3 regions of the Desulfallas thermosapovorans DSM 6562 genome follow, and region 1 is predicted to be linked to each of the others. Evidence: riboswitches for the same ligand, from Rfam matches in the RefSeq annotation. Region 1 holds a riboswitch; each other region holds the start of a gene.
What was found. A riboswitch is a leader RNA that binds a small molecule or an ion and turns the genes downstream of it on or off. The one in region 1 is predicted to bind thiamine pyrophosphate.
Positions count from the first base shown of each region.

Region 2: another riboswitch for thiamine pyrophosphate. It lies ahead of thiM (hydroxyethylthiazole kinase); the one in region 1 lies ahead of LX24_RS07015 (DsrE family protein).
Region 3: another riboswitch for thiamine pyrophosphate. It lies ahead of thiC (phosphomethylpyrimidine synthase ThiC); the one in region 1 lies ahead of LX24_RS07015 (DsrE family protein).

Region 1 is NZ_VNHM01000006.1:146,326-154,456, forward strand. It holds gene glgP (alpha-glucan family phosphorylase) at 1-632, opposite strand, end outside; gene LX24_RS06985 (zinc-ribbon domain containing protein) at 807-1,115, opposite strand; gene LX24_RS06990 (hypothetical protein) at 1,275-1,814, opposite strand; gene LX24_RS06995 (DegV family protein) at 2,099-2,974, shown strand; gene LX24_RS07000 (YaiI/YqxD family protein) at 2,990-3,430, shown strand; gene LX24_RS07005 (thiamine-binding protein) at 3,467-3,757, opposite strand; gene LX24_RS07010 (thiamine diphosphokinase) at 3,923-4,561, opposite strand; gene LX24_RS07015 (DsrE family protein) at 4,611-4,958, opposite strand; TPP riboswitch at 5,025-5,133, opposite strand; gene LX24_RS07020 (energy-coupling factor ABC transporter ATP-binding protein) at 5,232-5,969, opposite strand; gene LX24_RS07025 (L-lactate permease) at 6,072-7,634, opposite strand; gene aroF (3-deoxy-7-phosphoheptulonate synthase) at 7,924-8,131, opposite strand, start outside.
Region 2 is NZ_VNHM01000001.1:280,175-288,305, forward strand. It holds gene LX24_RS01390 (NUDIX hydrolase) at 1-111, opposite strand, end outside; gene LX24_RS01395 (metal ABC transporter permease) at 252-1,061, opposite strand; gene LX24_RS01400 (metal ABC transporter ATP-binding protein) at 1,069-1,821, opposite strand; gene LX24_RS01405 (metal ABC transporter substrate-binding protein) at 1,814-2,830, opposite strand; gene LX24_RS01410 (Fur family transcriptional regulator) at 2,831-3,265, opposite strand; gene LX24_RS01415 (hypothetical protein) at 3,513-3,848, opposite strand; gene LX24_RS01420 (hypothetical protein) at 4,110-5,060, opposite strand; TPP riboswitch at 5,233-5,343, shown strand; gene thiM (hydroxyethylthiazole kinase) at 5,435-6,253, shown strand; gene thiE (thiamine phosphate synthase) at 6,247-6,885, shown strand; gene LX24_RS01435 (MtnX-like HAD-IB family phosphatase) at 6,870-7,517, shown strand; gene thiD (bifunctional hydroxymethylpyrimidine kinase/phosphomethylpyrimidine kinase) at 7,561-8,131, shown strand, end outside.
Region 3 is NZ_VNHM01000020.1:22,670-30,800, reverse strand. It holds gene LX24_RS13525 (GreA/GreB family elongation factor) at 126-572, opposite strand; gene uraA (uracil permease) at 779-2,068, opposite strand; gene upp (uracil phosphoribosyltransferase) at 2,233-2,871, opposite strand; gene thiC (phosphomethylpyrimidine synthase ThiC) at 3,110-4,405, opposite strand; TPP riboswitch at 4,584-4,693, opposite strand; gene LX24_RS13505 (DEAD/DEAH box helicase) at 4,761-7,445, opposite strand; gene LX24_RS13500 (queuosine precursor transporter) at 7,710-8,131, shown strand, end outside.

The DNA of each region.
Region 1 (8,131 bases):
GCTTTCCATATCCTTGCAAACACAGTCCTACCGGGCAACTCCACCGATACGGTGGTATCCAGGCCGCTGTCTCCAACCACCGGTGTAATGGGCATTTCATTAAAATTCAAATCCGGGTAATATGTTTCCTGGCGACCGTCGGGATTAATAAACTGGTTGAAGTAACCATGCTTGTATAATAAACCCACCCCCACCAACGGCAAACCAAGATCGCTGGCCGATTTGATATGATCCCCGGCCAGCACGCCAAGACCGCCGGAATAAATGGGACAGGATTCATGTATGCCGAATTCAGCGGAAAAGTAAGCAATGATTTTATCTTTATAACGGGAATGAACCCTGGTAAACCATTTTTCATCGTTGATATACCGGTCAAAATCAGCCATGACCGCATCATACTTGTTTAAAAAATGCTGATCGGCTGCCGCCCGGTCCAATTCTTCCCGGCGCACCCCCAATAAAAACTTCACCGGGTTATGTTCCACCCGCTCCCAAAGATCGGAGTTAATCTCCTGATACAGTTCCCTGGCCGGTTTATGCCAGCTAAACCAAAGGTTGTAGGACAATTCACGCAAGCGGGCAATGCGTTCCGGCAGTGGCGGTTTAACTGTAACAGTACGGAAATAAAACATTATGATACCTCCGTTATCTCATGTATGATTTTTTTATTTTATCCTGGGCAAGGAAACACAATACAAGGTAATAAAAACAAAAAAAACCGCCAAGGGGTTTTGAACCCGCCTGTCGGTTTATCGTAAAACCAATAAGGTTAGTTTTATGTCGTTAACGTTTTTACTACCAATCATTTAGGCCCAGGAACGGGCATTACGCTTGGACTGGAAACAATCCTTACAGTAAACCGGCCTGCTGCCGTTGGGCTTAAAAGGTACACTGGTCATTGCGCCGCATTCATCACAAACTACTTCATACATTTGCCTTTCCCTTGCACCACCGGCACGGAAATTATTATTCTGGCGGCGCGCCTTGCGGCATTCCGGGCAGCGGGAAGGAGCGTTTTCGAAACCTTTTTCGAAGAAAAATTCCTGTTCACCGGCCGTAAATACAAACTCCTCACCACAATCCCTGCAAACTAAATTCTTGTCCGAGAAAACCATACCTTTAAAATTGTCCTCCTTATGAATTATTATTACCCTATGGAACCTTTGACAGATGATTCGCCTATTCATAAGAGGACAGACAAACACCGCAAAACAATTCCACGAGTACCTGATATAATAATATGAGAAAACTATTCAAATTACAATAAGCACTTTTTATAATTTTCTTGCCCTTAATATTGAAGCCCATTTTTTAGGTTTCTCCGGGCCTGGTTTTTCTACCGTTGCTGGTTCTTCTACAGTGGCGGCAATTTCTGATCTGGCCGGCAAAAAGCCCACCGGGTAAATAACCTCCGGGCGGTATTGTCCATTTTCCATACGACGGCGCATATCCAATACCGATTTCTCCAACTGTTCCACCCGCTCCCAGGTGGTTTTTTTCTTTTCGGCCTCCACCAGGCACGCCAAATCCCTGAGCCTGCCGCGTAATTTGAAATTCTCGGCACTTAAGCGCTCAATTTCGCCGGCCATCTCCAGATACTTTTCATTACTGAACAAAGTATTTTCCAACTGCTCGATACGTTCCCGGTAAATACTGTTAGTCCGGCTTAATGCTTCGTTTTCCACAACACTGCTGCGTAATTTTTCTTCCATCTCTTGATTCAAGGTACCGTTAACAAAACGATAGGTTAAAAGTGAACCAACTGCCGCACCCGCACTCAGCCATGTCAAAATCATTGCCCCTTCTATTAGCACAACCAATCCCCCCATTAAAGTTATATCTAATTTCCTATTCTAGATAAATATGGTTTTTCCTTCCATAAAACATAAAATACCAGTCTTTTTTTGGAGCATCTTTTGATTTGATGGGGTACCTGGATTCACAATTAAAGAGTCTACTGGAAAGGCAACCTTTGGTGCCAAGCACCCGGCCATCAATACTTTTCGAACTGGCTCTTAAATTTAATTTTAAAATAAAGGTAAACCTGTAAACAGCAGCGAAAATATAGTGGAAGAATTTATAAAAATGGGGGAAATTAATGAATGCCGAAAAAATCGCGCTAATTACCGACAGTACTTGCGACCTGCCCGATGAACTGTTACAAAAGCTAAATGCCTGGATGCTGCCTTTAAAAATTATTTACAAGGACCGCATTTTTGCAGACAGGTTGGAAATAAAGCCCCAGGAGGTATATAATAACTTTTCCCGGGAGGTGCCCACCACTTCCCAACCTTCACCCGAAGAGACCCGCTCGTTATTTGAAAAACTTTACGCCCGGGGTTTTACCCACGCCATAGCCATCCACATTTCCAGCGGGCTTAGCGGCACATATGAAACCGTAAAAATGGTGGCCGGGCAATTTAACAAAATGATGGTGGAAGTAATTGATTCCAAGGCCCTGTCCCTGGCCCTGGGTTTTTTGGTGCAGGAAGCCAGCCAATGTATCCAAAGCGGCCTGTGTTTTGAAAATGTAATCGCCCGGGTACGGAAGTTGCAAAAAAACGTCAAGGTATACTTTGTGGTCAAAACTCTGGAATACCTGAAAAAAGGCGGGCGGATTGGTTATGTTGAGGGGACCTTGGGGCAGATACTGGACATTAAGCCGATTATCTCCATTAACGATGAGGGCAAGTATTACAGCTTTTGCAAAGCCCGGGGCAGAAGAAAATCCATCAGTAAGATGGTGGATATTTTAAGGGAACAGGCGGCGGGTAAAAGAATCAATCTGGCCGTGGCCCATGGTGATGCCCGGGAGGAAGCGGAGTCACTTTTGGATAGGATACTAAATATGAAGGATTTAAAGGTTAATGAAGCCATGTTCAGCCAGTTAAGCCCCGTAATGGTGGTACATACCGGACCGGGCCTGATTGGACTTGCCTTTCACGAAGTTACCGAGGCCGGTACCGGCAAATAGAAGAAGGCGAGTAAAATGAAAATTATCGTTGATGCCGACGCTTGTCCTAAAAATGCACTGCATATATGTACCCGCCTGGCCGCCGCTTATGGCATTACCCTGCAAACTGTGGCCAGTTTTAATCATAATATTAATTCCGAACACCATACCGTTGTGGGAAATGCTGCCCAGGAAACCGATCTGGCCGTCACCAATATGACGGCCAGGGGCGATATTGTGGTCACCCAGGACACTGGCCTGGCCGCCATGGTGTTGGGTAAAGGAGCCGCGGCCATATCACCCGGTGGAAAGATATTCCGCAAGGAAACCATTGTTTTTTTATTGGAGGAAAGGGAAGGCAAGGCCAGGCTGCGCCGGGGTGGCGGGCGCACCAAAGGCCCGCGCAAGCGTACACCCGAGGACGATGTCCGGTTTGAGGCCAACCTGCACAAGCTAATTGAAGAATTAACCCGGTAATCCCCTATACCCGCAAAAACTGCACAACCCTCATCCTTAACCCCTGTATTTACCTACTTTTTCCGCCATGGTCACCCCTTGGGGGGCATAGTCTATTTTAACCAGGGTTACTACCCGCCGTGCCCCGGCATCTACACAGGCCTGCTGGGCTTTTTTCACTATCTCCAGCAATTCATCCAGTTCCCCTTCCATGGTGGTTTCCATGGGTCCCACCTCATAAGGAACACCGGACCGCTGCACCACTGCTATAGCCTTGTCCACCACCCCGTAAATATCCCCGCCGGGCACCTGGGGCAGCACCTGAAAACTGACATTAATCACGGGCATTTTTTATGCACTCCTTTTTGCCCTACCAGTTACAATATTTCCTCTTTTTACCTTTAAACCTTGTCTTCATGCCTTCCCAGGGCGCAAAACGTCATGAAAGAATTTCTTTCAGACTTCCAACGCCCGGTATCATGGCATCGCCGGTATCACATCATTCGCAGCGATTTATTTTACTCTGACCAGCAGCATCAATCCCGAGGCGATGGTAATATCAGCCCGGTTACCGGCCAACCGGTTGCTGATACCATAGGGGTTGCCTATGCTGAAGGTGGCGTTTTCAAGCGGCCACCGGGCACCCCGCACCTGCACCCCCGTGACCACCCCGGTAAGGGGCAACAGCGAAAATTCATCGCCCGGCCGTCCCTTGACCACAGCGGGCTGCCGGGGTGCCACCAGGTTGATTTCGTTGTATTCATTGATAATCCTGGCCGGGACCCGGTGGTCCAGGGCTACCCGCAGCAGGTGCACATTGGCCAGGGTATGGTCAAAACGATTGCCCGTGGCCCCCAGGATTATCACTTCATCCGGGCGGCAGGCCAGCGCCTCGGCTAAAGCCAGGGCAGTATCGGTGTCATCCTTTTCGGCGGGGTACTCCTTGATGGCCACCCCCTGCCGCCGGTAACTTTCCAGCAATGACGGGTCTATGGAATCCATATCCCCCACAATAACCCCGGGGACAATACCCAAAGCGGCCGCATAATTTGTCCCGCTGTCCACACAAATCAGCCGGTCGGCCCCGGCCAGGACACGCTTTAGCCACTGCAAATCCTCCACCGTGCCCCCGGTCAATATAACACAACGCATTGATTCACCTTCGTTTTAATTAGGTTTTACTCTGTGTTAGTATGCGTGATCAAGGTTTTATGTAAGCATATCCCTGGGATTGTTTTTTGGCGATTTCAGTTATACCCGCCGGCACTACCCGGACATAGGCGGGCAATGATTTTTCAGCCAAAGAGTGCATATTCAGTGCATTGCGGCAAGCGGCAAAAACAACCCCCAACGCGGCCAACTCTTGCATTTCCCGGTGCAGGTCCTCCTCCGGGCCACTGCCATAAGCGGTTACCGCTGCACCGTTGGCCACAATTTCAATATCCGCCTGGCCCTGCCCAACGTCCTTGATAAAATTTTGGACATTTACAATTACCCTGGGCCACCTTGGGTTTTCATTGACATGAAAAAGAACCTTCAACCTGCTCATAATCGATAATCTCCTTTCACAGTAATAAAAAATTTAAAAGCGCACCCACAGGTCAGGTGCGCTTTATAAATGTAGTTCAAACCTTTCCTACGCGGGCATTACCCCGATCAGGTCAACGGGTCAGGTGCTTACAGCCCTTTCTCAGCCCATATCATGAGCTCCCCCGGTTGAATTATTATTTTTTTATATTATATATCATTACGCCACACGGTCAATACACAGGCCCCCGGATTAGTTAACCCGGCACCGGATGTAATATGAACTCTTTAGCTGCTAACCCGGAATCAAGCCGCTCCTTTTAAAGGGCTCCAATAATCGCTGCACCGCCGGCACAGTGACCTCACCCGCCAGTAATTCTTTTAACCCGCCTTTGTAAACCATATTGCCTTGATCTATCACCGCCACTTTATCCGTGAGGTAGGGAATTTCGTTAAAATCATGGGTAACGAAAACGGTGGTGACGCCGGTATTGGCCAGCAGTGCCCCCAACTCCTCCAGAAGCTCCAGCCGCGTGGAAAAATCAAGGGCTGAAAAGGGCTCATCTAAAAATACAACCTCGGGTTCTAAAACGAATGCCCGGGCCAGGCTGACCCGCTGTGCCTCGCCTCCGGACAAATGCAGCGGCTTGCGGTGGCGCAAGGCGGTTATGCCGAACCGCTCCAGCCAGTAATCCACCCGGCGCTGCCTTTGGGCCCCGGTGATACCCCTGAAATACATGCCCTGGGCGACGTTATTGAACACTGTGGTATTTAACAAAAGCGGTTCCTGAAACACCACGGCCATACGGCGACGAAAGTCCAGGCTGTTTTTACCCGTCACCTTCTCCCCCCGGAAAAATACCTCCCCGGATGTGGGAGGCTCCAGCAAAGCCAGCACTTTTAAAAAGGTGCTCTTGCCCGCTCCGTTGGGGCCAATCACCGCCAGGCGTTCCCCTCTCTCCAGATGGAAATCATCGATTTGTAAAATAGTTTTGTTATCCTTTACCAGTACCACGTCTTTTAAAGCTAGCATAGGGTTTACTCCCTTGAGTGTTTGTTACCGGTCTAATTTTAAAGCTAATTTTATATTCGGTGTAAGGGTTAAGTCAAGCTAATACACCGGTTACCAATGTATTTATATTAACAGCATAGCCATAATGGCACAAATGGTTGTTAACATGATGGAAATAACAAAGGCTGTTTTAATCACCTGGCTTTCTATACCCAGCGCATCTATGGTGGCAGCGGCGTTTTGCAATTTAGCCGGGGAAATTACACTTGCCAATCCCCCACCGATGGCGGTTGCCGCAATAACTATCAAAGAATCAACATTAAGCATTTCCGAAGTTAACAGGTGGTATTTTGTAAACATGGCAATGGTTGATGCCTCACTGCCGCTGACAAAACCCCCGAACAACCCCAGGTAACTGCTGATGAACGGGTACAGGGGACCGAAGGTGTTTGCCGACGCCTGGGCTAATACCGCAATCATATTTGAGTTGGGGTTGGTAATCTCCCAAACAACACCTGTATCCTGCATCCCTGAATTATTAAGCACAAAGGCAGTGGCAAAAAACACACCCGCTGCAAAAGTCGGCCTTGGAGCCCGCGCCAGCCATTTGGAACAGGTTTCCTTGATGGCTTTACCTGAAGGTTTGATAATTAAAAATGATAGAACCGTACTTATAAACACCCAGGTGTAGGCGTTCCAGAGCAATCTTGTTTTAATGGTCTGGCCCGGAATTATTGAGACTGCCGTGGTAATGCCGTTAAAAAGCAGGTCAAATATGGGTTTATAAAAGTTGATCACCAACAACAAGGTAACCAGGATCAACCAGGGAGAAAGGGCCTTTAACAGAGACATTTCTTTTTCCGTGTTTAGATCTTCTGCGGTTAGTTTGGACCGGTCAATAATTGGCTGGCCGGTGACCCGTAAATAGGCAAGCATTACTAAAATTGTGCACATTCCTGCAACCACGCCTGTTAATACAACTCCTGAACTCAGAAAAGGAATATGACTCATGGCAATGGCGGCACCGCCATTGGTCAAGCCGGCCAGTACACACGGTACAAGCCCTTCCTTGACTAACTTGAACCGGCCTACGATATATAGCATACCGAATCCAATTACGGTGGATATTACCGGTAGAAATATTGAAATCACCCTGGCCGACTCCACCAGTGAAGTACCTGTCAAGTCGCCAATAATAACCAGAGCGGAACCCAGTAGTGCATAAGTGCACAGGGCATCAAAACCAATTGCCGGCAAGGCAATGGCCACAAAGGTGGAGTACCCCATAGCCAGCAAAATGGGGGGCAAAATAGATACCGGAGTGGCACCAATAGATACCAGAAGGGTCCCCGCACCTACACAGAGCAGCATAATCTGAACTGGTTTATCAGTTGGAGCCAGTGTTTTGATGAATACCACTATTCTTTGCAGAGCACCGGTAGCCTGCATAAAGGTAATTTGAAAAATTGAGGCGAAGACCATAATGGAAACAGGGAAGGAAGAGATAAAGCCGGCAAGGCTGGATTTAAGACTAACTTCAAGAGAGGTGTTAAAAAAAATTAAAGCTATCATGATAGTTAACACCCAACCTACCGTACCACTGACATCTGCTGCAAATTGTTTTCTAACCATTAAATATACAATAGCCATAATGGGAAAAAGCGTTAAAAAGACCAGCAAACCCATAATATACCATCCTTCCATGCTACAATGATGTTGTTTTAAGCAGCTAATTACTTATTATACTAAAAAAATAAAATTCAGCAATAATATTATTTAATTAGAGATTATAAGTGGATTTCGCACGGGTTTTTTAAACCGCCTTTAATAGATATACTTTAGATTAGATGCTCTATATAAAAAAACAGGACCGGGTTTGACCGGTCCAGTTATATTTCCTCAAATTGAATATGTTTTTAACTCCGTTGAACTCCATTACCGGAACACTAAATTCCCTTGACATTAAACTTTTCACCTAAGCGCTGGCCCGTGAACTGCGGCGTCCTGCACCGGCACCCGACAGTTCTTCCATAAACACGGCCAAATCACCGGGCGGCAGCGACTGCGGCCCGTCGGAAAGGGCGTGTTCCGGAGCCGGGTGCACCTCCAGCATCAGGCCGTCGGCACCGGCGGCCAGGGCGGCCCGGGCCACGGGCAACACCAGCTCCCGGCGGCCGGTGCCG
Region 2 (8,131 bases), on a different contig from region 1:
ACTACAGGTGAGCCGTGGGCGGTCCCCCTCTCGGTAACGGTATGACAGTTTTCCCCCGCATTTGGGACAGTAAAAAAACCTCTGTTCCAACCTCTGTTCCTTTGCAATCACGCTTATGTTCACCCCTGTTAAACCGGACATAATATAGAGTTATGATAGAAGTTGTTGGAAAAACCCCTCAAGATCAAACCTCAACGTAAACATTCTTTCATGACCTTTTGTGCCCTGGCAAGGCCATGCATACAAGGTTGTTACGCGGTAGCCGCCCGGCGGGAATTTACGGCCAGGGTCAGCACCAGCAGCAGCACCAGCGTCATGACAATGGCACCCCCCGGCGGCAAATCCAGATAAAAGGAGCATAACAGGCCTATTAATACAGCCGCCTCCCCGGTGGCGACCGCAGTAACCAGAGTGCCCCGAAAGCTTTTGGCTACCTGCATGGCCACCGCCACAGGTAAAATCATCAGCGATGAAACCAGCAATATTCCCACAATACGCATGGATACCGCAATGGTCAACGCCGTAAGGGCAGTAAAGCCCACATTGATCAATTTCACCGGCAAACCGCTGACCCTGGCGGTCTCCTCATCAAAGGTGATGGCAAACTGTTCTTTAATAAAGAACACTGTCAACAGAAGCACCGGCAGGCCGATGGCCGCCATGACATAAATATCCTCCCCGGTGATCAGGACGATACTGCCGAACAGGTAACTCATAAAACTGCCGTTAAAGCCGTTGCCCAAACCAATCAGGATAGCCCCCAGGGCCACCCCGGCCGATAAAATAATGGCAATGGCTAGCTCGGCATAATGCTTGTATTTGTCCCGCAAGCCTTCAATTAACAGTGAGCCGCCCAGGGCAAAGGCGGATGCCGCCAGCACGGGCTGGGTGCCCATTAAAAGGCCGGCCGCCACCCCGGACAGGCAAACGTGGGACAGGGCGTCGGCAATCATGGACATGCGGCGCAGGGTGATAAAAAGCCCGATAATGGGGCAAATAACCCCCGCCAGCAGCCCCCCACCCAGAGCCCGCAGCATAAAATCATACTGAAATATCTCCAACGGGTACCTACCCCCTGACCAGACTGTCCGCGCAGTCCAGGCTTATTTTTTCTTCCCGGCTCTGCGTGCATTCCCGCCAGAGCAGTTCACCGGGATAGTCATGGCAATGGCAGGAGCAAATTTTACGGTCCAGGCAAACCCGCCTGCTGGCCAGGGAAGAAAGCCATTCCGGCTCGTGGGACACCAGCAGCATGGTGACGCCATCGGAGCGCAAATCCTTGAGCAGCCGGGCCAAATCCGCCAGGTTGGCGGCGTCCACGCCATTGGTGGGCTCATCCATCACTAAAATCCGGGGCTTTACCGCCAGGGCGCGGGCAATCATCACCCTCTGCTGCTGCCCCCCGGATAAAGCGCTGATGGGGGTATTGCGCCACGACAACATATTCACCCGCTCCAGCGCCTCCTCGGCGCAACGTTTATCCCCCCGGCCGAAAAAGCGAAACATGCCCCGCAGCGCCGCCCGGCCCGACAGTACCACTTCAAATACCGTGGCCGGGTAACTGCGGTTAAAAAGGGTGGCCCTCTGGGAAACGTAACCGATCCGGTGCCATTCCCTGAACCTGTTTACCGGCACGCCCAGGATTTTAACCTCCCCGGACTGGGGTTTTAAAAGCCCCAGGATGATATAAAGCAAAGTGCTCTTGCCCGCTCCGTTGGGACCGGTTATCCCCACCACTTCACCTTCATGCACATGCAGGGAGATACCGTCCAGCACCGGGTGGCACCCGTAAGTAAAATGCACATTATTTAATTCAATCATGGTTTTCTATCACTCCCAGGGCCAGGGAAAGGTTGTGCAGGTTTTCCTCCATCACGGCCAGGTAATCTTTACCCGCCTGCCTTTCCCCGGCGGTCAAACCGCCCAGGGGGTTGAGCACCAGCGTTTCGGCCCCCGCTTCCCGGGCAATCACCTCGGAAACCCGCGGGCTGACCAGGGTTTCAAAGAAGATATATTTGACCCCCTCCTGGCGTACCGTTTTGATGATTTCCGTCATCCGGGCCGGGCTGGGGTCGGCCTCCGGGGATATACCCCGGATGGGCACCTGCTCCAGGCCATACCGGTGGGCCAGGTAACCAAAGGCGGCGTGGGATACGATAAACTTGCGCATACCAGCCCCGCCCAGGGTTTCGGCATACCTTTGATCCAATTGTTTTAACTGTTCCTGGTACTGCCGGGCATTGGCCTCATAATAGGCGGCGTTTTCCGGGTCTGCCTGTTGCACTCCCCGGAGTATGTTATCCACCATCTTGCAAGCGTTTTGGGGATCCAGCCAGATATGCGGGTCAATATTCGAGCCGTGCCCGTACCCGTCGTCGTGGCCGCCGGTGTGGGCGTCATGCCCGGCGGTTTCCAAAGGGTGCTGGTGACCGTGGGCTGGGCCATCCACAGGGAGCAGTGCAATCCCCGCGCTGCAGTCCACCGGCACCGGCCCGCCCTTTTTAAGGCCGGCCAGCACCTTTTCCACCCAGGTTTCCATACCCGCGCCGTTGTAAATCAATACCCCGGCCTTTTGCAAGTTAACCATATCCCCGGGTGAAGGTTCCCAATCATGGGGTTCCACTCCGTCGGGCACCAGCTGCACCACCCGGGCCCGGTCACCGCAAATTCGAGCGGCAAAATCATAAACAGGGTAAATGGTGGCATAAACCAGCATCTCATCCTCCTGCGTCCCGGTGTCACCCCGTTGGCCGGCGGAATCACTACAGCCCGTTATTGATAAACTGATTAATAATACGATCGATAACCATAAAACAGCTGTTTTACGCAATTACTTATCCCCCTTTTTTCCACACCGGGCACAATAACCAAAGATCTCAAAATTATGCCTCTCAATGGCAAAATTTTTTTCCCTGATACTCTGCTGGTCAATGTAATCCAAAGGACAGAAATCCACTTCCTCGGAAAAGCCGCATTTCAGGCAGATTAAATGGTGCCGGTGACCTTCCCTTTCCACCAGTTTGTACCTGCCCTTGCCGTCGCCAAAATCCGTTCTGTCCAGCATATTCAGCCGCTCCAACACACCGACATTGCGGTAAACGGTATCCACGCTTAAATTTGGGAAACGGGCCGCTATATGGTTATGAATGTCTTCCACGGTCATATGCCTTTTCTCCCGGGCCAGCAAATGGATAATTTCCTGGCGCTGGGGAGTTATTTTATAACCATGCTCCTTTAATTTGTCAAAAATATCCTGGGCCGTCAAAACAGTATCACTCCTAAACAGGAATTGTTCTTATTTAAATAAAAATACCCCACCTGTTTTTACTTGTCAAGTTAATGGACGGTATCCATAGTTAATACTATTTAATAACACAAAGGATTAGAAGTTATCCGGGAATTTTATTCTTTTAACAATGCCTGGCCCGGCATTAACCAGGCATAAAAATAACCCCTGCCATAGCGGGGTTATTTCTTGCGATGGTGATTAATCAAGGAGCAGGTTAGCTGCTTTATGAAAGCATAATTTTACTGTCGTCCATGATTTTCAACACATGGGCGGCGGCAACCATTTTTGCGTTTAATACATCGGGGGTTTGGTCTTTGGCCAGTTCCATCTGCTCCTTCACCGTGGCCCCTTCGTTGACGCATTTGAATATCTCATTGCTGATGGTTTGCCGGGATTCATCAAACCTGGCAAAGCTAATAGCGGATGAAAAAACATCCCGTAGCAAATCCCTTTCCATTTGAGGGTCAAACTCGGGCAAATAAACAACATTGCCCCGGTATATCTCAATTAAAGCAGCCAGCAGATAGCGGGCGTCCGTACTTTTTTCCTTGTTCTCCATCGGTCCAACTCCTTCTATATAATATTATTGTAAACAACCTTATTAGAGAGAGTCTCTTCTACAGTTTGTTCGAAAAGCGCAAAAGCCAGCCAACGTAAGGATTACAAGTGAATCCCGCGCGGCATTTCGAACAGCCCCTTCCATAATTATGTTATATCATGGATGTGCCGGCATGTCCATTAGACATCTTTCCCCCGGTGGTAAAAATAATTCCACGGGTGGTCACAACCGTGGAATGGAATTAGCCTGTTTAGAACCCTATTAATCTATGCCCGCAATGCCAATATCTTCGAGACATTTTTGCCTGTATTTTTCCACTTCACCCGTCAGCCGGTTATTATTTTGCTCCACAAGGTCAAGGAAACCCTGGACAATTTCGGTCAGCCGGCTGGGTTCGCTTTCCGCCAGTACTCTGGCGTAGCCTGTTTTGGCATCAGGGGACATGGCTTTATCATCATAACTGAACAAAGGGGTATTATTGAGCCCGAATAAAACAAATTGAACATACAGCCGGTACATATCCCGCACACCGGCAAGCTTGGCTGAGTCAGCATAGGTATCGACAAACTTTTCCTGTTGCAACGCCCGGGACAGTAATTCATCCCAGCCAATCACCAGCGCGGCATCTTTGGCGGGAGGATTGTTGGAGTGGGCGGCCATAATATCGATATAGGCTTTAATATCTGGAGTCACCATGGAACTGTATTCCCGGTACCGCTGGTAATCGATAACGGGGTAATACATACCCTCGGCGGTATCCACCTTATAGCCCGCATTTTTAGTTTGCTGCACCAGCTGTTTTATCTCCTGGTCCTTTATGGTATCAGGGTCGTTAATATCCCCACCGGCCTGGTAGACCGCAAAGAATTTTTGGGCTATGCCGTCGGGGTAAAACCTGGCTTCCATCTCGGGTAAATAATCCTGCTGGGCTTTTTCCAGCCCGGTAATCATTTGCGAAGCATTCTCCGGAGAAAGCTTGGAGATGTTGTCGTCCACGTATTTAATTATTTCATCAATATCCCCACTGCCTGCCACCAGGGCACCGAAGTCATCCATTAGCACAGTTTGCTCTTCCCGGCTGATGCCTTGCCCGGTGCCTTGACCCCGGTCCGTGTCGTCGCCGGTACCCGCCTGGTTGGTGGAACAACCAATCAGGGACATGGCCAGGCATACTATTAATACTGCCGGCAGTAATATTTTTTTCAGCAACATTTTTTCCTCCCCGTTGATAGTAGTTTGCCACCGGGCACCCGCTACACCCTTGCACATTGCCCGGCACTTGAATTATATGACTTAATTCCACGGCAAATTGTTCCCCCCAATTTTAGCCACCCCTTGACGGGTATTGCCATTAACTATAAAATGATTACCATACAATTAAATATAGGCACACTGGGGGGGCTCCTGAAGCCGGGGCTGAGAGTAAAGCGGCAGCTTTTGACCCTTTGTACCTGATCTGGCTAATACCAGCGGAGGAAAGTGTAAATGATTTAAAAGTGTTTAAGGATGAACCCTGTGCTGGTTCATCTTTATTTTTTTATCCTAAAAAGCCATAATAACTATGCTGTAACTAAGGGGGAAACAATATGGAAACCAGCGCTCTGTTAAAAAAATGTGCCGAATTGTGGGACGCCGTGCGCCGCAGCAACCCGCTGGTGCACTGCATCACCAACTATGTAACGGTTAACGACGTGGCCAATACCATCATCGCCTCCGGGGCCTCCCCGGCCATGGTGGAAAACCCGGCTGAAGCCGGGGACTTCGCCGCTCTGGCCGCCGCCCTGTACATCAACCCGGGCACACTGACCACGGAACAGGAAGCCGCCATAATGGCAGCAGCAGGTAGTGCCCGTGAAAATAAAGTGCCCGGCCTGCTGGACCCGGTGGGCTGCAGTGCCATACCAGGCAGGCGGAAATTGTATCACAGGTTGCAGGAAATTGAATTTTTAAAAGTAGTAAAGGGCAATATCGCCGAAATAAAAAGTTTGGCGGGGGTGGCCAGCAAAGCACGGGGGGTGGATTCCCTGGACAGCGGCGACGGCCTGGACACGGTTTGCCGGGAGTTAAGCCGGCGGGATAATATTGTTGTGGTAGCCACCGGCGCCGTTGACGTGGTGGCGGATGCCCGGCAGGTGGCAAGCACTGCCAACGGCACACATTTATTTCAACAAATCACCGGGGCGGGCTGTATGGTGGGGGGAGTTATGGCCGCCTGCCTGGGGGCCGCACCGGAAGAACCGTGGCTGGCCTCGGTAACCGGTCTCCTGGGCTTTAATATTGCCGGAGAGCGGGCCGCCCGGCAAACAGGGGACCGGCCGGGGAGTTTTCGGATCGCCCTGGTGGACCGGCTCTACCAGCTGCGGGGCGACGATGTTATTAAGGAAGGGCGGGTGCAGTGCTGGTGAAGGGTAAACAAATAGATTATGCACTGTACCTGGTGACTGACCGCCATTACCTGGGCGGGCGCGATTTGGTGGCGGAGGTTTTAAAGGCCGTGGCCGGCGGCGTAACCGTGGTGCAACTGCGGGAAAAGAACGCCAACAGCCGGGATTTTTATCAATTGGCCCTGGCTTTAAAGGAAGCCCTGGTGCCCCGGGGGGTACCCCTGATTATCAACGACCGGCTGGATATTGCCCTGGCGGCGGACGCCGACGGGTTGCACGTGGGACAGGAGGATTTACCCGTAACCGTGGTGCGCCCCCTGCTGGGGGAAGATAAAATAATCGGCCTGTCGGTGAGTAACGAAGAAGAACTGCGGGAGGGGGAAAACACCGGGGCGGATTACCTGGGAGTGGGGCCGGTATTTGCCACCCCCACCAAGGACGACGCCGCGGCACCCCTGGGCATAGAAAAACTGCGCCTGCTACGGCAAAAAACCCGCCTGCCCCTGGTGGCCATCGGCGGTATTGATTTGGACAACTTAAAAGCCGTCCGGGATACCGGCATGGACGGGGTGGCCGTGGTATCAGCCTTAATGACGTCCCCGGATATCCAGGCCGCCGCCCGAAGGATGATTAACCTGTGGCAAAATCGATAATATTTTTTTCGGACTTTGACGGCACCATTGCCGACAAAGATGTCTGCGCCACCATGGTGAAACGGTTTGCCGCTTCCGGCTGGCATGAGCTCAACTGTTTGTGGGAAGCGGGGAAACTTTCCACCCGGGATTGCGCCCAGCGAACCCTGGATCTGATGGACATGACCCCGGCGAAACTGGATGATTTTATCGCAGAACAGGTGCTGGACCCCACCTTTCTCGATTTTGCCGCCTGGGCCGGGAAAAAGGGATACCCCATATATATATTGAGCGACGGGTACGATAATTACATCCGCCCCATGTTGGCCAGGTACAATCTGGGGCTGCCCTTTTACGCCAACCGGATGCATTACCGGCAGGGCTGGAAAATAGAGACCCCCCACGACAACCCTCGCTGTGGGCGCTGCGGGGTGTGCAAAAGTAAAATCATGCTGGAGCTGATGGACCCGGACGGCTTGAACGTGTATATCGGAGACGGTTACTCCGATCGCTGCCCGGCGCATTTTGCCGGTTTGGTTTTCGCCAGGGCAGGCAGATCGCTAGAGGCCTATTGCGCCCGGGAGGGCATAACCGCCCGCCGGTTCAATAATTTTCAGGATATATTAATTCAGATGCAAAAATTAACGGAATAAAACAGTTCAAATAAACTTATAAGGAAAGGGGAGGCCGTGACAAGTGCTGAAAAGGGCTTTAACCATAGCCGGTTCCGATTCCGGCGGGGGCGCGGGTATTCAGGCGGACCTAAAGGCCTTTGAGAATATCGGGGTCTTCGGCATGAGTGCCATCACCGCCGTGACCATCCAGAACACCCTGGGGGTGCAGGGCATACACCAGCTGCCGGCGGAAACGGTGGCCGCCCAGATAGATGCGGTGATATCCGACATCGGTGTGGACAGCGTTAAAGTTGGTATGCTGGGCAATGCTGCAGTAACTGCGGCCGTGGCGGAGCGGCTGGCGGCCCATGATGTAAAATATGTGGTGGTGGACCCGGTGATGGTGGCCACCAGCGGCGACCTGCTGCTGGAAACCGACGCCGTGCAAACCATTAAAGAAAAATTACTGCCCCGGGCTTTTATCGTTACCCCCAATAAATATGAGGCTGAAATTTTGGCGGGTATAAAGATTACCGGTGCGGACTCTGTTTACAGGGCGGCCCGGCTAATCCATGGCCTGGGTGCCCGGGGAGTTTTGATCAAAGGCGGGCACATGGATGATCATGAAGCCACCGATGTGTTTTTTGACGGGC
Region 3 (8,131 bases), on a different contig from region 1:
GCCGGCCATGTATATTTTTCCATTCTACCACAATTTCACCGGCAAAAAAAGTTAAAAAACGCGCCCATTTTTATTTTATCTGAGCGCGCATACTTGTGACACGATGCTAATTAGCCCGTACAAAGCTAGAAAAAAGGTAGAGAAACGGAATTTACACGATAGTTAAGAATTCCACCGGGCGTTTTTACCGATACCTCATCGCCAACTTTTTTTAATAATAAGGACAAACCAATGGGCGATAAACATGAGGCATCATCGCCATCCATACTTTGCAAAGGCAGCACTATCCTGAGTTTGGTTTCTTCATTATAGTCCAGATCTTGTAAACCAACTTCACTGCCAATTAAAACAAACGGCAACTCATTTGTGCCGGATTCAACCACTTTTATTTTTTTAGCAAACTGATTAACCTGAGTAATATATTTCTCCATAATTTGCAAAACTTCATTTCTTTCCTTGATATCCTGGGGAAAGAATTCATTTAGCAAATTTTCCTTTTCTTCTTCAACCTGTACCAAACTTTCTATTAATTTTTCATAAGCACCCTTTGTTAATTCAATGCTATCTTGCATTCCTACTTACCCCCTTCTCTTAAACATTAAATGGTAATAACGAAAAACACACAGTAAGGCACCTCGTCCCCCAAGGACGAGATGCCTTTAATATAGCTTACCATAAATGACAATCACTGTCAACTGTGCATCATGATACCATTTAATTGCAACCTTTATATTAAATGACAAAGGGGGTAATCGCTTAACCGGTAGAGTTACTCTGGTCAATTATCCTTGTCACCGGTCAAGCCCAGCACGTCAAAAAGTCTAAAAGCGAGACTGAGCAGAATGGCCACCACGGTAGCCAGGCCCATGCCCTGGAGGGTCACGGCACCAATTTCTATATGGGCGCCGCTGACACCCACAATCAGTACCACCGAGGTTAAAATCAAATTGCGCGCCTTATTGTAATCCACTTTGGCTTCCACCAGCATGCGGATACCGGAAGCGGCAATGACACCGAAAAGCAGCAGCGACACCCCACCCATGACAGCCGAAGGAATGCTCCTGATAACGTCCGCCAGTATACCCACAAAGGATAACAATATCGCGAAAACAGCCGCACCGCCAAGTACCCAAACACTGTACACTTTGGTAATGGCCAGCACGCCGATATTTTCTCCATAAGTGGTGTTGGGCGTAGAGCCGAAAAAACCGGAAATCGTTGTGGAAAGCCCGTTACCCAGCAAAGAACGGTGCAAGCCGGGCTCTTTGGCCAAATCCCGGCCTACGATATTGCTGGTGACAAATAAATGGCCAATATGTTCGGCGATAACCACCAGCGCAGCCGGCAATATCACTGCAATGGCCGCCGGGTTAAATTCGGGCCTGTAAAATGTGGGCTTTATGAATAATGCCGCCAGCAATTCTCTAAAGGACTCCTTGTTGCTATAGGCGGCCATAAATGAGGTATCCACCATACCCATAAACAAAGCCAGTATATATCCAGACACAATGCCGATTAATATGGGTATAATGGCCAGAAAACCGCGGAACAGTACCGAACCGAGAACGGTCACCGCCAGGGTGAACAGGGAAACGGTAATAACCGCCGGATCCAATTTCTCGGCGGTCAGACCGGCCATATCGGCCGCCACCGGGGCCAGTTCCAGGCCAATGACCGCCACTATGGCACCCATGGCCGCCGGCGGGAATATGATATCAATCCACCTGGTGCCTACCAGACCGATAACCAGTGCAACAGCACAGAAAACCAGTCCCACCGCGATAAACCCGCCCAGGGCCGCCTCATAGCCGTATTTGGGCAGCACCACCAACACCGGTGATATAAAGGCAAAACTGGAGCCAAGGTAGGCAGGGATAGCCCCTTTACAAAGCACCAGGTACAACAATGTGCCAATACCGTTAAACAGCAGCACCGTGGCCGGGTCCACATCAAACAAAATCGGAACCAGTACCGTAGCCCCAAACATGGCAAACAGGTGCTGCAAACTTAGCGGTAAAGTCTGCAGCAATGGTAAACGTTCATGTACTTGAATCTCTCTTTTGGCCAATTTGTTACTATTTCTCTCCCCTCGTTTATTGATTTTATTCCAGGATGAACCAACCGTTCATTTCACTTTAGACATCCATGCCGCTAACGCGGCACCAGTATAATATGAAAATTATTTAACGGTGTTTTCAGGAGAAATAAAAAGCTTTTACCATGCAGGATTGACTAAATTAAATTCAACCTGTCTCCGGCATCCCCCAAACCGGGCACAATATAAGCTTTATCGTTAAGTCCCGGGTCTATCACCGCTGTTATAATTTTGATGTCCGGGAACCTGTCAAGCACCTGCTTAATCCCTTGTTCCACGGCCAGGGCGCATACCAAAGTTATTTGACCGGGCTTGTACCCTTTATTGGTAATTATTTCCAGAGTTTTAACGCTGCTGTTACCAGTAGCCAGCATGGGGTCTACTACAAATACCCGGTCGAAATCAGTAAAACGTTCCGGCACGGTATCCAGGTAAGTAACCGCCTGCAAAGTATCATGATCCCGGGCAACGCCGATATGGGCCACTTTGGCGGCGGGTAAAATATCCAGAAAGCTGTCCACAAACCCCAGGCCGGCACGCAAAATAGGCACCAGCAGTATTCTGCCGTCGCGCAACCTGGGACAGCTTATTTCCATATCCAACGGTGTTATTACAGTCTCTGAGACACATTCAATATCCCTGGCAGCTTCTATGGCTAAAAGCAACCCCAGCCTTTTCATTTCTTTGCGAAAGGATTCGGTTTCCGTCCGTTTGTCCCTTAAAATACGCAGACAGTTGCCGGCCACCGGGTGGTCTACTACTACAACTGAACTCAAAACATTTAACCTCCATTTCTTGAAATAATTACTTGCCAAACTATTTAAGACAAACCTTACATGTTTTCGACAATTTAAAATAGTTTTCCTTTGTAATTTTTCCTGGAAACTGCATTTTTTTTGATATATGTATACCAATAAGATTCCCCCAAAACTAACCCCGGCACACATTTTCCATAGCAAGAAAATGGCCCGGGGTTTTTATTATAGACATCAATTAATACTAAATCTTTTATTTTTACAGGTTACTTGAACCATTCAGTACCTTATTCATATTGCGCACCGCACACATTTTACCACACATGGTACAGGTATCCTCATGTTCGGGCTGTGATTCGGCCCGGTATTGCCTGGCCTTTTCGGGGTCAATGGCCAGCTCGAACATGCGGGACCAGTTTAAGCACCGCCTGGCCTCGCTCATATCATCGTCCCATTGCCTTGCCCCGGCAATCCCCTTTGCTATATCGGCGGCGTGGGCAGCAATTCGTGCCGCGATTATACCCTCTTTCATATCCTCCAGCGTAGGTAGGCGAAGGTGTTCGGCCGGCGTAACGTAGCAAAGAAAATCCGCGCCGCTGGCCGCGGCGACGGCCCCGCCGATGGCACTGGTAATGTGGTCGTAGCCCGGCGCGATGTCCGTAACCAGCGGGCCAAGCACGTAAAAGGGAGCCCCGTGGCAGAGTTTCTTCGCCAGGATCATATTGGCGGCAATTTCATTTAAGGGCACGTGCCCCGGCCCTTCGATCATCACTTGCACGCCTTTCTCCCAAGCCCTGCGGGTTAATTCACCCAGGACAATCAGTTCGTGAACCTGGGCGGCATCGGTGGCATCTTTAAGACTTCCCGGACGGCAGGCATCCCCCAGGCTGATGGTAACATCATACCGGCCGCATATCTCCAGCAGATCATCATAATATTCATAAAAGGGATTTTCCCGGCCATTTAGTTCCATCCAGGAAAATAGAAGGGCGCCTCCTCTGGAAACAATATTGGTCAACCGGCTGGTTCTTTTAAATGTGGCCGCGGTTTCCCGGTTTATCCCGGCGTGAATGGTCATGAAATCCACTCCGTCCCGGGCATGCTTTTCCACCACGCCTAAAAACTCATCCGCAGTAATACTTTCCAGACTTTTATCATACAAGCCCACGGCATCGTAAACCGGTACGGTGCCGACGGCCGCAGGTGAGATATCAATGAGGCGCTGCCTGAACTCCCGGGTTTTGCCGTAACAGCTTAAATCCATTATGGCATCGGCCTGTAACCGCAGGGCATAACGGGCCTTCTCCAACTCAGTTTCCATATCACAGCAATCCTCGGAAACACCCAGGTTAACATTAATTTTTGTTTTCATTCCCTCGCCAATTCCGCAGGGGTCCAGAGAGAGGTGGTTTTTGTTGGCCGGGATAACCACCCTCCCCAGGGCCACCAGTTCCATAAGCCTGGCTACATCTATGTTTTCTTTGCGAGCCACTGTTTCCATTTGCGCGGTCACTATGCCCTGGCGGGCAGAAACCATTTGAGTATTATAACCCATATCAATTCCTCCTTGGCTTCAATGGTAATTCCCGGAGCGCCCGCCATGGCGCTATATCACTCACCATGCCGGATTTCCGATATAAACGCCACACGGCAGGCACTAAAGCGGACCGAATCAAGCAAGTTACTATCTTGAGACCGGCCCCAAGCAAAAAACGCACCTCGTAAGTTAGGTGCGCTTATCTACCATACCTTTCCTACGCGGGCATTACCCCGATCAGGTTCGCGGGTCAGGTGCTCAAAAGCCCTTTCTCAGCCCATAACATGAGCTCCCCGTTTCTTTATAAGATTGTTAGGTGAATTATATCTTCTATATTTCCTTTAGTCAAACTTGTTTGATACATTTTACCTATTCATGTTCCAGCCACCGGCCTTTGCATACCCGTGCCAAGTTTATCCTTCACACCGGGGAACAACGTTAACCGCTCCGGTGGACCGATTAAATACCCCTTCTCCTTGAGACCCTGCAAAGACAGCCGGTACATATCAGACCACCCGCAGCAACGGGAAAGAGCCTGTTTTAATATACGCTCGGGCACCGGTTTGCCGGTTTGGGAATGTACCAAATAATACACAGCCAAAATATTAACCTCATGCTTAATTAACCGCGGATAGTACTGTTTTATTATATCAGCCGCAGCATGCCGGTATTTGCCGGCATAAGCAAAGGTTTTTTCGTATTCTTTAAGCTCCATCTCCAGTGCCCGGGCTTCCATTTTAATACCGGCGCGACTGGTGGCTCTTTTAAATAGTTTTTCCTTGATAAAACTTAAACCGCTCTTTTTCCGGGGCACTTCCCTGCCCAGCAATATGGCCAGCAATTCAGTCACACCGTCTTTATCCAGCTTTTCATTGGCTTGTAGACACTGGGGAATGATAATACAGGAAGGACAGCCTTGAAAACAACTGCAACCTGTTACCAGTTCATAACAACGCTCCAGCACTCTTTTGATATTATCAAATACAGATTCCGCCAATCCAACGCCGCCCGAGTAGTTGTCATAGATAAATATCTGGGCCTGGTCACCATGCATCTGGAGGCTGGCCCCCAGGTCGTTGCGCTCGCACATTACCTCCAGGGGGATGGTGATGTGCAGCAGGTGCTTTAAAGCATGGGCGGCACCATATCTGATTTCCTGCTTTAGTCCCCGCAAATCAATATCCAGCCAGATACCAGCGGTGGAAAAATCAATGGGTTTCATAATTTGCCTGATTTCTCCGGACTTGGATCCTTCTTTTTGTTTATCCCTTACATTAACCAGTCTATAACCAGCAAGGCTTTTATGAATATTGAGCACACCGCTATACGCATCCACATTACCTTCCCGGCGGGTATGCTCGACCTTTTCCACGCCAATTCTGGAATCAATATTGGGCCGGGTAATATAATCCCCGTACTCGGGGGGCAGATCCCGCAACTGAATAGATTTGGTATCATGGTCTATACTGTCCACCAGGTACACCCTGTTGTAAACAGGCAGTATGGCACCAGGGTAAGCCTCCCTGATCACGTCGTCGTAATTATATTCTTCCAGCACCTGTCCCCGTGGACTGATGGTACGATAATTATCACTTTCCCCCCGCAGGTTAAAAAACTCCGGTTGCACCGCCGGGCCGTAGGTTCTGGGCCGGTCCGACAGCAACTTAAGCCTGCCGTGTTTCAATAGCAGCTTCACCGCTTCATAATAAGTATCCCTGTCCCAGTAAGCGGTATCTTCCTTACATAGCGGTAATTCCCTGGCAGCCAGGGGCAGGTGGTCCACCAGAAACTGCATTTTATCACTAACCACCGCTTTTTCAAAGGGCTGTCCGAAAAAGTACCGGGGGTTGCGCACAATATATAAATCCAGCGGGTCCTCGTTGGCCATAAGTACAATTAACGACTTTTGCCCCTTTCGCCCCACCCGGCCCGCCTGCTGCCAGGTGGAAGAAATACTGCCCGCAAACCCCGCCAGTATGCAGGTGTCCAAATCCCCCACATTAATACCCAACTCCAGGGCATTGGTGGAGATAACCCCCTTTAAGCTGCCGTTAAACAGCCTTTTTTCTATGTCCCGGCGCATTTGCGGCACATAAGTACCCTTGTACGGGGTGACAAACCCAGCCACACCGGGGAATTTTTCTTGAATAAACCGGTAGGCGGACTCCACTATCCGCCGGGAGCGACCGAACATAATGGTACGCCTGCCCGATTCCACATAACGCCCCACGGCCCGGGCCGCTTCAAAATGGGTCAGCCGGCGCTTGGTCCGCCCGTCACTGGTTTGATAGGTGGGCGGTTCATAAAATACCACCGTTTTCTCACCGGCAGCCGATGTTTCTTCGGTCACCACCGCAAAATCCAGGCCCACTAGATTGGCGGCAAATTCACCGGGATTGGCAATGGTGGCCGTGCACAGTATAAATACAGGCTTGGCCCCGTAGTAATCGCAAATTCGCCTGAGGCGGCGGAAAACCTGCAGGCAGTGGCAGCCCATCACGCCCTTTAAAGTATGGGCCTCATCAATAACTATGTACTTCAGATTACCCCAAAAGCCAGGCCAGTCAAGGTGTCTGGGCAGCAGACAGGCGTGTATAAAATCCGGAGTGGTTATTAATACACCGGCACCGTTAATAATATCCCGCCGCTGGTTAAAGGGAGTATCCCCGTCGCACGCGGCCATAACCGGCTTTCCCCGGGGCCAGTCCATAGCTGCAGCAATATCCTGCATTGTTTTAATTTGATTCTGCCCCAACGCTTTGGTGGGAGTAATATACAACGCTTTGAACTGTGGCTGGTTAATTAATGCACTGAATATTGGAATAGTATAAACCAGCGACTTACCGCTTGATGTACCGGTGGTAATAATCACGTTGCGCCCTTCCATAACATGGCCAATGGCCTGTGCCTGGTGTGCATACAGCTGCTTGATACCCTGCCCGGCCAGCGAGAGCACCACCGCGTCGGCAACGCCCGGTGGAAAGGGCGCATACCGTGCCTCCCTGGGTGGTATTACATGCACCGAATTTATCCCCCGCTGGTCCAGCAGCCTGTGCATAACATCCCTTCTCCCTACAATCAGTATTGCATTGATATTTTACCACAAAACACCCGTTTGCACAGCACCTTAACCACATGAAAAAACTTAGCAAGGCGCAATTATCTTTATTGGAATTGCCTTAACCCGCCTGTCTTTACGGATGACCTTATCCATGATAAAATGCAAACGGTCACCACTGGAGTTTTCAGCGGTTTTTGTAAACAAGGTATATGGATTTCCGGTCGCGGACACCCGGATTAACAAAACAAGGAGGCGTTTTTTTTGCGTTTATTCCCCGTAATTATGGCGCTGTTTGTTACTGTCTTACTGGTATCGAATACTGTGGCGGTTAAGGTAACTCATCTCGGGCCTTTTTATTTTGACGGGGCCACAATTCTTTTCCCGATAGCTTATATATTTGGTGATATACTGACTGAAGTATATGGCTATAAGCGAAGCAGGATTGTTGTCTGGACCGGCTTTACCGCCTGTGTAATGATGTCATTTGTCTACTGGCTGGTGGGCATACTACCCGCTGCCGGTGATTGGCACCAGCAAGAAGCCTACCTGTCCATTTTAGGGCAAACACCAAGGATAGTAATGGCCAGTTTGATTGCCTACCTCTGTGGTGAATTTGTTAATGCTTTTATTATGGCCAAAATGAAAATCGCCACCCGGGGACGGTTTCTTTGGACCAGAACCAT